One region of the Mesobacillus boroniphilus genome, then DNA from elsewhere that is predicted to be linked to it. Evidence: a T-box and tRNA genes for the amino acid it is inferred to sense, from the RefSeq annotation. Region 1 holds a T-box; the other holds one or more tRNA genes.

Region 1 (4,373 bases):
CTCTCAACATCCTTGATTTTCTCGCTCAAGCTGCCCTTTTCGTCGACTAACAGGCGCCAAATGCGATCAAGGAAGCGACGGGATCCGTCCAGGCCATTTGTAGACCATGCGATGGATGCTTCAAGCGGTCCCATGAACATTTCGTAAAGGCGAAGCGTATCCGCACCATGGCTGGCAACAATCTCATCCGGATTGACGACATTGCCTTTTGATTTGCTCATTTTTTCATTATTTTCGCCAAGGATCATTCCCTGGTTGAATAGCTTCTGGAATGGCTCCTTCGTGTGGACGACTCCCACATCGTAAAGGACCTTATGCCAGAAACGAGCGTAAAGCAAGTGTAATACCGCGTGCTCTGCTCCTCCGATATAGATGTCAACAGGAAGCCACTGCTTTAATTTTTCTTCATCTGCAAGTGCCTGATCGTTCTTCGGATCGATGTAGCGCAAGTAGTACCAGCAGCTTCCGGCCCATTGCGGCATCGTATTCGTTTCCCTGCGGCCTTTTTTACCTGTTTCAGGATCGACAACATTCACCCAGTCATCAATAATGGCAAGTGGCGATTCACCAGTGCCTGATGGCTTGATTTCCGTCGTTTTAGGAAGAACTAGTGGCAGCTGGTCTTCTGGAACAGCTGACATTGTGCCATCTTCCCAGTGGATGATTGGAATCGGCTCACCCCAGTAGCGCTGGCGGCTGAACAGCCAGTCGCGAAGGCGATAAGTAACCTTCTTTGTCCCGATACCCTTATCCTCAAGCCATGCAATCATCTTATTGATTGCCTCTTCCTTGCCCATGCCGTTAAGGAATTCAGAGTTGATGTGCTCACCGTCGCCAGTGTAAGCTTCTTTTTCGATGTCTCCGCCTGCAACAACTTCTCTGATTTCCAGATCGAATTTTTTAGCAAACTCGTAGTCGCGCTCGTCATGGCCAGGTACTGCCATGATTGCACCAGTTCCATATGAAGCAAGTACATAGTCCGCAATCCAGATTGGCATTTTTTCGCCGTTCGCTGGGTTGATTGCATACGCACCAGTGAAGACACCAGTTTTGTCCTTGGCAAGATCCGTACGCTCAAGGTCGCTCTTGCTCTTGATTTCATCAATATATTTTTCAATTGCTGCACGCTGTTCAGCAGTAGTGATTCTATCAACCAATTGATGCTCAGGTGCTAATACTGCATACGTTGCGCCGAACAATGTATCTGGACGAGTCGTGAACACGGTGAACGTTCCCTCGTGTCCGTCGATGTTGAAAGTAATTTCGGCACCTTCTGAACGTCCGATCCAGTTGCGCTGCATATCCTTAAGGCTTTCCGGCCAATCAAGTAAATCTAGATCCTCAAGAAGGCGATCTGCGTAGGCAGTGATTTTGAGCATCCACTGTCTCATCGGACGGCGTTCAACCGGATGTCCGCCGCGCTCACTTTTACCGTCGATTACTTCTTCGTTCGCTAAAACGGTTCCGAGAGCCGGACACCAGTTAACCGCAACTTCATCAATGTACGCAAGGCCTTTTTCATAAAGCTTAAGGAAAATCCATTGCGTCCACTTATAATATTCAGGGTCAGTCGTGTTGACTTCGCGGTCCCAGTCATATGAAAAACCTAATGCCTTGATTTGGCGGCGGAACGTGTTGATGTTCTGTTCCGTGAACTCTGCCGGGTCATTCCCAGTATCTAATGCATACTGCTCTGCCGGAAGGCCGAATGCATCCCATCCCATTGGATGAAGAACGTTGAAGCCCTGCATCCTTTTCATGCGTGAAAGGATGTCAGTCGCTGTGTATCCTTCCGGGTGGCCAACGTGAAGGCCGGCACCAGATGGATACGGGAACATATCCAACGCGTAGAACTTCTCTTTCCCTTTATCTTCAGTTGTTTTGAACGTTTTGTTCTGTTCCCAATAAGCTTGCCATTTTTTCTCGATTTCCTGATGGTTAAAACTCATCGTAAATGTCCTCCTGTTTGGTTTCGATTTATTTTAGCGGATGGAGCTTGTTGATCGTAAAGTGCGATGACTCCTGAAAAATAAAAAACTCCCGCCCCTGTAAAAGGGACGAGAGGTTATGTATGATCTCCCGCGGTACCACCCAAATTAGTGTGTAACACTCGCTTCATTCATCCTTAACGCGGAAAACGGCAAACGCTACTTGTGTTTCACGTCTGCGACTCAAAGGCGAGTTCATGATGGTCCTGTCTGGCTTGCACCCACCGCCAGCTCTCTTCATCAGGCTTTGCACCACTACTACTCCTTGTCGAAGTCTTTCATTATGAATATAGAGATATTGTAATAAAATTCCCTCCCATATGCAAGCGGCGATGAAATAAATGATTATGGAGAGTAGTTTATGAAGGTTTGGTCAAATTTGTGCGGGAATTTTGCTATACTTTCGGACACATTTCTGGAAAAAATCGCTCGAGATTTCCAGTTTGCGAATAAAGCATTACTTTTTGCGAATAAATTTCTTTTTTTGCGAACAAATTCATTTATTTACGATTAAACAAACCTGATTTCCGAATAAATATTTTTTCTAAGAGTTTTACTAATATTTTTCACGCTGAGGGAGTTTTCTCACTGTATTCTTTCCATAAAAGAGGTAAAATCTGAGTGAAATGAAAAGGAGTGATGTACTTGATTTTAAAAAAGAGGACAATTCCAGTGAAAATTCTTATTTATGAAGCTGTTGTGAAAAGACTGCCCTTTAACCACCCCCGTAAGAAAGAGTTCCAGACAAAATTGATGAAATTAAAGGCCGGGTACAAAGGAGAAGTTGATTTGGATTATTATCTTGCACAACTTCCGGAGAAGGAATTTATCCTCCTCCAAGGCTTGAGGCTTCCTCATTTTGAAACCCACTTTCAAATTGATACCCTTCTCCTTTCCCCTTCATTTTTTATTAATTTCGAATCCAAAAACTACGCTGGTGAAATTGACATTGATTTAACATTTGATCAATTGATCAGAACTATTGATGGAAAACAAGATACATATGGGAATCCCATTTTACAGGCGAAGATTCAAACCTCAAACTTAACCACCTGGCTGAAAAACAATTCATTCTCCTACCCACCTATAGAGTATTTTGTCACCATCAGCAGCGCACAAACAATCATCAAAAACTCAAACAATTCCCCTGAAGTATTCTATAGAGTTTTCCGTACAGCGCGCGCACTTTATAAAATTGAAGATATGAAACTGAAATTCAAATCCGAAACGCTCACAATGAAGGACCTAAAGAAGATTGCTCACAAATTAATTAAATCTCATCAGCCACTAATCGTTGATCCAAAGGTATTGAATCTCCCGCTTAATGAATTAATTAAAGGCATCCAATGCCCTGAATGTCATCAATTTGGAATGAAAAGGATACATGGGAATTGGATATGCTCCTCCTGCAGCCACCTTTCAAAAACTGCCCATATCTCCGCTATTAAAGACTTTTTTCTACTACATGGTTTTTCCATCGACAATCAACAGCTTCGTGAGTTCTTAGGAATTGACTCTGTTGATCTTGCCACTCATATATTGAAATCCATTAACCCCATCCCTTCCGGATCAAAGAAAAACAGAATATATTCCCCGCCAAAAGATTTTTTCAGCTGACTAATTTTATATAGTACAATTATTGTAAAAAGGTAGAGGAAAAGAGGCGGAACGATGAAGGTGACTCTTTTTGCGACTTGTTTGGTTGATATGTTCCAGGGCAATGTGGGAAAAGCGACGGTGGAGCTGCTGGAGCGGCTTGGCTGCGAAATTGATTTTCCTGAATCGCAGGTTTGCTGCGGGCAGCCAGCGTATAACAGTGGTTATGTAAAAGAAGTGAAAGCGGCGATGAAGTCGATGATTGATACGTTCGCGGATGCCGAGTATGTCGTCTCCCCTTCTGGTTCATGCATTGCGATGTTCCATGAGTATCCCCATATTTTCAAGGGAGACCCTGTTTGGGAATCAAAAGCGAAGAATCTGGCGGCAAAATCGTATGAGCTGACACAATTCATTGTAGATGTTTTAAAAATCGAAGACGTTGGAGCCCGGTTCAAGGGTAAGGTTACCTACCACACTTCTTGCCATATGACGAGATTGCTTGGGGTGAAAAAGGCACCTATGATTCTATTGGGAAATGTGAAGGATCTTGAATTTACCGAGCTTCCGAGCAAGGAGCAATGCTGCGGGTTCGGCGGTACTTTTTCAGTAAAAATGGCGCAGATTTCAGAGCAGATGGTCGATGAAAAGGTGATGCACGTTGAAGAAACAAGTGCAGATTATTTGATTGGGGCTGACGCTGGCTGCCTGATGAACATCGGTGGACGGATCGACCGAAAGGGCAAGCCCATCAAGGTGCTGCATATCGCCGAAGTGCTGAATAGTCGA
Region 2 (4,373 bases), 780 kb from region 1:
AAATAAAAAAAGAGCAGAATTTCTGCTCTTTTTAGTTTGATTCCTCTTCTTTTTCATCCTCAGCTGGCAAGTTTTCCTCACAATACTTTTTTACTTGCACCACTTCATCATCTTCAAGTTCAAAATCGAGGACCTTCTCTGTTTCCTGTTCAATGAAATAGCTTTGCAGGATCCGTCTTTCTTCTCCGTTTACCAGGAAAAGCACCTTCAATAGCAGGCCTTTTTCAGTATAGAGCTCATCCTCTTCGTCTACCTCGATATTTAAAAAATATTCATATCTGTTCCCTGTAAGAAGTCCAAATGGATCATCAAGGATCTCGGTAGTATGTCCGGTAATATTCATGAATGCTCATCCTTTTAATTTTGTCACCTCTATTATATATCGAAAACCCCGAAAACAATCAAGAAATTCGCGGTAAGAGAAAGAATGCTGGACAAAGAGCAGCTTTCTGACCTAATGAAAGCGGAGCAGTATGTGGAAACCTAAACCGGAAACATAACCATATGAGTCCTGTTGCATGCGCTGTGCTTGAAACCAGGAACATGCCGGAGTTTATGCGCTGGACAGAGACCAGTCATGTATCTGCGATTTATAAACAAAGAAATTCCTGTGTTATTTAGACGGCTTTTCAGGAAATGAAGTCAAAGCTGTCAAGAATCCGTTGTTATTGTGACAGCTTTTCAGGAAATGAAGTCAAAGCTGTCAAGAATCCGTTGTTATTGTGACAGGTTTTCAGGAAATGAAGTCAAAGCTGTCAAGAATCCGTTGTTATTGTGACAGCTTTTCAGGAAATGAAGTCAAAGCTGTCAAGAATCCGTTGTTATTGTGACAGGTTTTCAGGAAATGAAGTCAAAGCTGTCAAGAATCCGTTGTTATTGTGACAGCTTTTCAGGAAATGAAGTCAAAGCTGTCAAGAATCCGTTGTTATTGTGACAGGTTTTCAGGAAATGGAGTCAAAGCTGTCAAGAATCCGTTGTTATTGTGACAGCTTTTCATGAAATGAAGTCAAAGCTGTCAAGAATCCGTTGTTATTATGACAGCTTTTCAGGATATGGGACTTCCTTCTCATGGCACTCTTTTTCAAAGAAAAAGCTTCAATGCTTGATATCCAAAAAACAGAGCAAAGCCAATTAATGAAATTCCAGATATAAGGGAAATAATCGTCAGTAACCTTGTTGTAAGCAGCTTACGGAAGCTGCTGGAAATAGCGGCCATAACGATATCCCAGAGAATAAGGCCTAGTATGATGCCAAAGCTGTAAATGACAAGTTCGCCAGTTCCGTAAGATGAAGCGGTCTTGGCAAGGACAGATCCGTAAATCCCCAGCCAAAATAATATTGTCAGTGGATTGGAAATAGACATGATAAACCCAGACAAAAAAGACTTGAAACCAGAATCCTGGCTTCGATTATCGATGACGATTTTACCTGAGCCGATGATCGTCTCTATTCCTGTATATATCAAGACAAAGAATCCAAACAGCCAGAGAAAAGATTGCATGAACGGAGTCTCCAGATATTTAACTACTCCAAGATAGACTGTCAGCATATAGATAATATCTGCTGTGAGGGCACCTAAGCCGAGAAGCCAGGCTTGAAAAAAGCCGCTCTTGATCCCTTTGTCCATCTGCGCTGCATTTACAGGGCCAATTGGGGCGGCGAGTGATAATCCAAGGAAAATATAGCCTAAGAAGACATTCACTTTTAAAATACCTCCAATAGTCAAAGCGTAATTTGCTTGTACTATTTCTATTCAGAATACTGAAGGTGTACAACCTATTTCTGTATAATCAATGTATTTTTTAAGGGCAGTTTTAATAAATTTTGGATGAAAAGAATATACTAGTAACTGTTGCGCAGGCACTGCCAATGTGTCACTTTTGGTAAAAATAAGAAAGTGTGGTAAAATGGAATAGATATCAACTTTCGGAGCATTCATTTATTATAAAAAGTTTCATTTGCCGGCTTTTTATAATAAATGAATTTTTTTATCAATCGAACGATGATAAGGTCTTTTCGAATATTTTGTTGCTTCCTTTTTTTCGAAAATCCTGACAATCAACTGGATGATGTAGTGGAAGCCTTCAAAATCGAAAAGGACCATAACTAAACCTATAGGAGCGTGAGGAAATGGCATTTGGAAGAAAACCGCCTGAAGAGATCGTAACCGCTGAAACGAAAGTATGGGTATGTACTTCTGATGATTGCAATTGCTGGGTTCGCGACAATTTTAAAAGCAGCAATGTCCCCGCTTGCCCAATTTGTCAAAGTGATATGGAGCAGACAACTAAGGTTCTTGAAGTGGTTAACAACCATAGTCAGAATCTAATCGGATAATGATAAGATAAGGTGAAAACAGTCTGGATGATTCCAGGCTGTTTTTTTCTTTTTTTAACGCTCTTTTCGTAAACTTTGTTGCTTTCACAGCGAAAGTAAAAACCGGCACCTGGGTTTTTACGAGTATTGATGCAAATTCTAGCTCAGAAGCCTCCTCAAAAGAGCCCCGATACCATTAAGGGTGCTGAAGCAGTTACTTGATCGAAAAGCAACATTTAATGCGAAAATAGCCTTTTTTATAAACAAAAAAAGTGCCCATTTCTAGGCACCTTCTTTGTATGCGGATGAGAGGACTTGAACCTCCACGGTGTTGCCACCACTAGAACCTGAATCTAGCGCGTCTGCCGATTCCGCCACACCCGCGAATAAGTATTTAAAAAAATTATAGCACAGGAAAAAGCAATTTCAATTCATTTTTTTGAGGGAAACTGGACATGTTGTATTAAGTTTTTATTTCACGGCATACAATTTACAAAGTTTCTGTGTGCTGGAGGAAGAGGAATTGAGTGTGAGTTTACTAGTAAGCTATATTTTTCTTGGGTTAACATTGGCTGCACCAATTGGACCGGTCAATTCCGCCAGATTGGACAAGGGCATCAAAAATGGTTTCTGGCATGCATGGATCGTCGGTGCAGGATCAATGATTGCCGATGCTATTTTTATGCTATTAATCTATTTGGGCCTTGTGAATTTTTTGGACATGCCCATCATCCAAATATTCCTGTGGCTGTTTGGTGGATTCGTCCTTACATATTCAGGGATTGAATGTATCGTGAAGGCGAATGATATTAACCTTGCGTTTAGCCGAGGACAGGAATCATTGATGAAATGTTTTTTTACAGGTTTTTTGATGTCGATAAGCAGCCCTTTATCAATCCTGTTCTGGTTGGGGATTTATGGGTCAGTCCTGGCCAAAACCGCCAGCAGCTATGGTCGCACCGATTTGTTGGTTTATAGCAGTATGATCTTTCTTGGATTGGCATTGTGGGATATACTTGTAGCCGCAATAACTACTGGATTCAGGAAATTTTTGAATTATAGAAGCTTAAGGGTTATCTCAATATTATCAGGGCTTTCATTATTGGGATTTGGAGTATATTTCGGTTTTCAGGGAATAGCAGCACTATTATAAGGTAAATTTAATGGACCATCTTCCTCCCTCATGGAGTTTTTTTCCGCACCTATTTTTTGCTTGTTCTGTTGTTGAAACCATCAGTGAGTTCAGGTGATTTTTCAATGATTTTACGTTGTTTCTCGTCAACTCTTGTATCCCATATACTATATTTTATTTTATTTTGCCTATCTTTGTTCACCAATTTAGACACCTCCACATTTATATAGTTTCAATTTAGAAACAAAAATATGATGAAGGTTTTCGGGTATTTTTTACCATTATAAAAATTCAGCAAATGCTCATTATAAAAAAGTAAAAAAATTAAAGGAGAGATCTTTCATGCCTCAAATTGATGTTAATCAGCTAAATCAAGCTAAAGCTAATGTAACGCTTACCCAAGAATTATTGACAAAAGCGATTGAAAAAGCAAATTCCGATCCTACGCTGGCTCAGGAAGCAATTAAACAAGCATCAAATGAAATTTCATCTGCATTAAGTGCGGTAACTCAAGTTCAAAACACAACTCAAACTCAACAGACTGCAGAATGACAAGGTAAAATTCATTTGATCTTTCCCACATTATTTGTTAATGAAGCTTACCCTCCACTTGTGGAGGGTTTTTTAATTTTCTGAAAACATTCATAAACATTAATGTTTTTTATATTTTTTGATTAAAAATGATTGTTTTTGAAAGAAAATGATTGATTTCTGTAATCGATTACATTATGATGTAAATACGAAGCAAGTAGGAGGAATGGCTCATGTTAACACCTGAGCGCCACCAGCTCATATTACAAATAATAAAAGAAAAACCCATTGTAAAAATACAGGAACTAGTTGATCTAACTGAGGCTTCAGAGTCAACCATCCGGCGTGACCTGACAATCCTTGAGGAAGGGAAGTTCCTGAAAAGAGTGCATGG

Evidence for each region. The T-box of region 1 lies ahead of leuS (leucine--tRNA ligase). A T-box ahead of a tRNA ligase gene usually reads a tRNA of that ligase, here a tRNA-Leu.
Region 2: it encodes a tRNA-Leu, which carries the amino acid that the T-box ahead of leuS (leucine--tRNA ligase) is inferred to sense. The anticodon was not compared.

The regions. Positions count from the first base shown of each region.
Region 1 is NZ_QTKX01000001.1:2,485,318-2,489,690, forward strand. Features, by position in the region: gene leuS (leucine--tRNA ligase) at 1-1,949, opposite strand, end outside; T-box leader at 2,051-2,269, opposite strand; gene DYI25_RS12640 (nuclease-related domain-containing protein) at 2,661-3,605, shown strand; gene DYI25_RS12645 ((Fe-S)-binding protein) at 3,660-4,373, shown strand, end outside.
Region 2 is NZ_QTKX01000001.1:1,708,541-1,712,913, reverse strand. Features, by position in the region: gene DYI25_RS08710 (DUF6509 family protein) at 32-343, opposite strand; gene DYI25_RS08705 (LysE family transporter) at 1,082-1,702, opposite strand; gene DYI25_RS08700 (cold-shock protein) at 2,131-2,337, shown strand; tRNA gene DYI25_RS08695 (tRNA-Leu) at 2,617-2,700, opposite strand; gene DYI25_RS08690 (LysE family transporter) at 2,840-3,469, shown strand; gene DYI25_RS22590 (hypothetical protein) at 3,519-3,653, opposite strand; gene DYI25_RS08685 (hypothetical protein) at 3,791-4,000, shown strand; gene DYI25_RS08680 (DeoR/GlpR family DNA-binding transcription regulator) at 4,213-4,373, shown strand, end outside.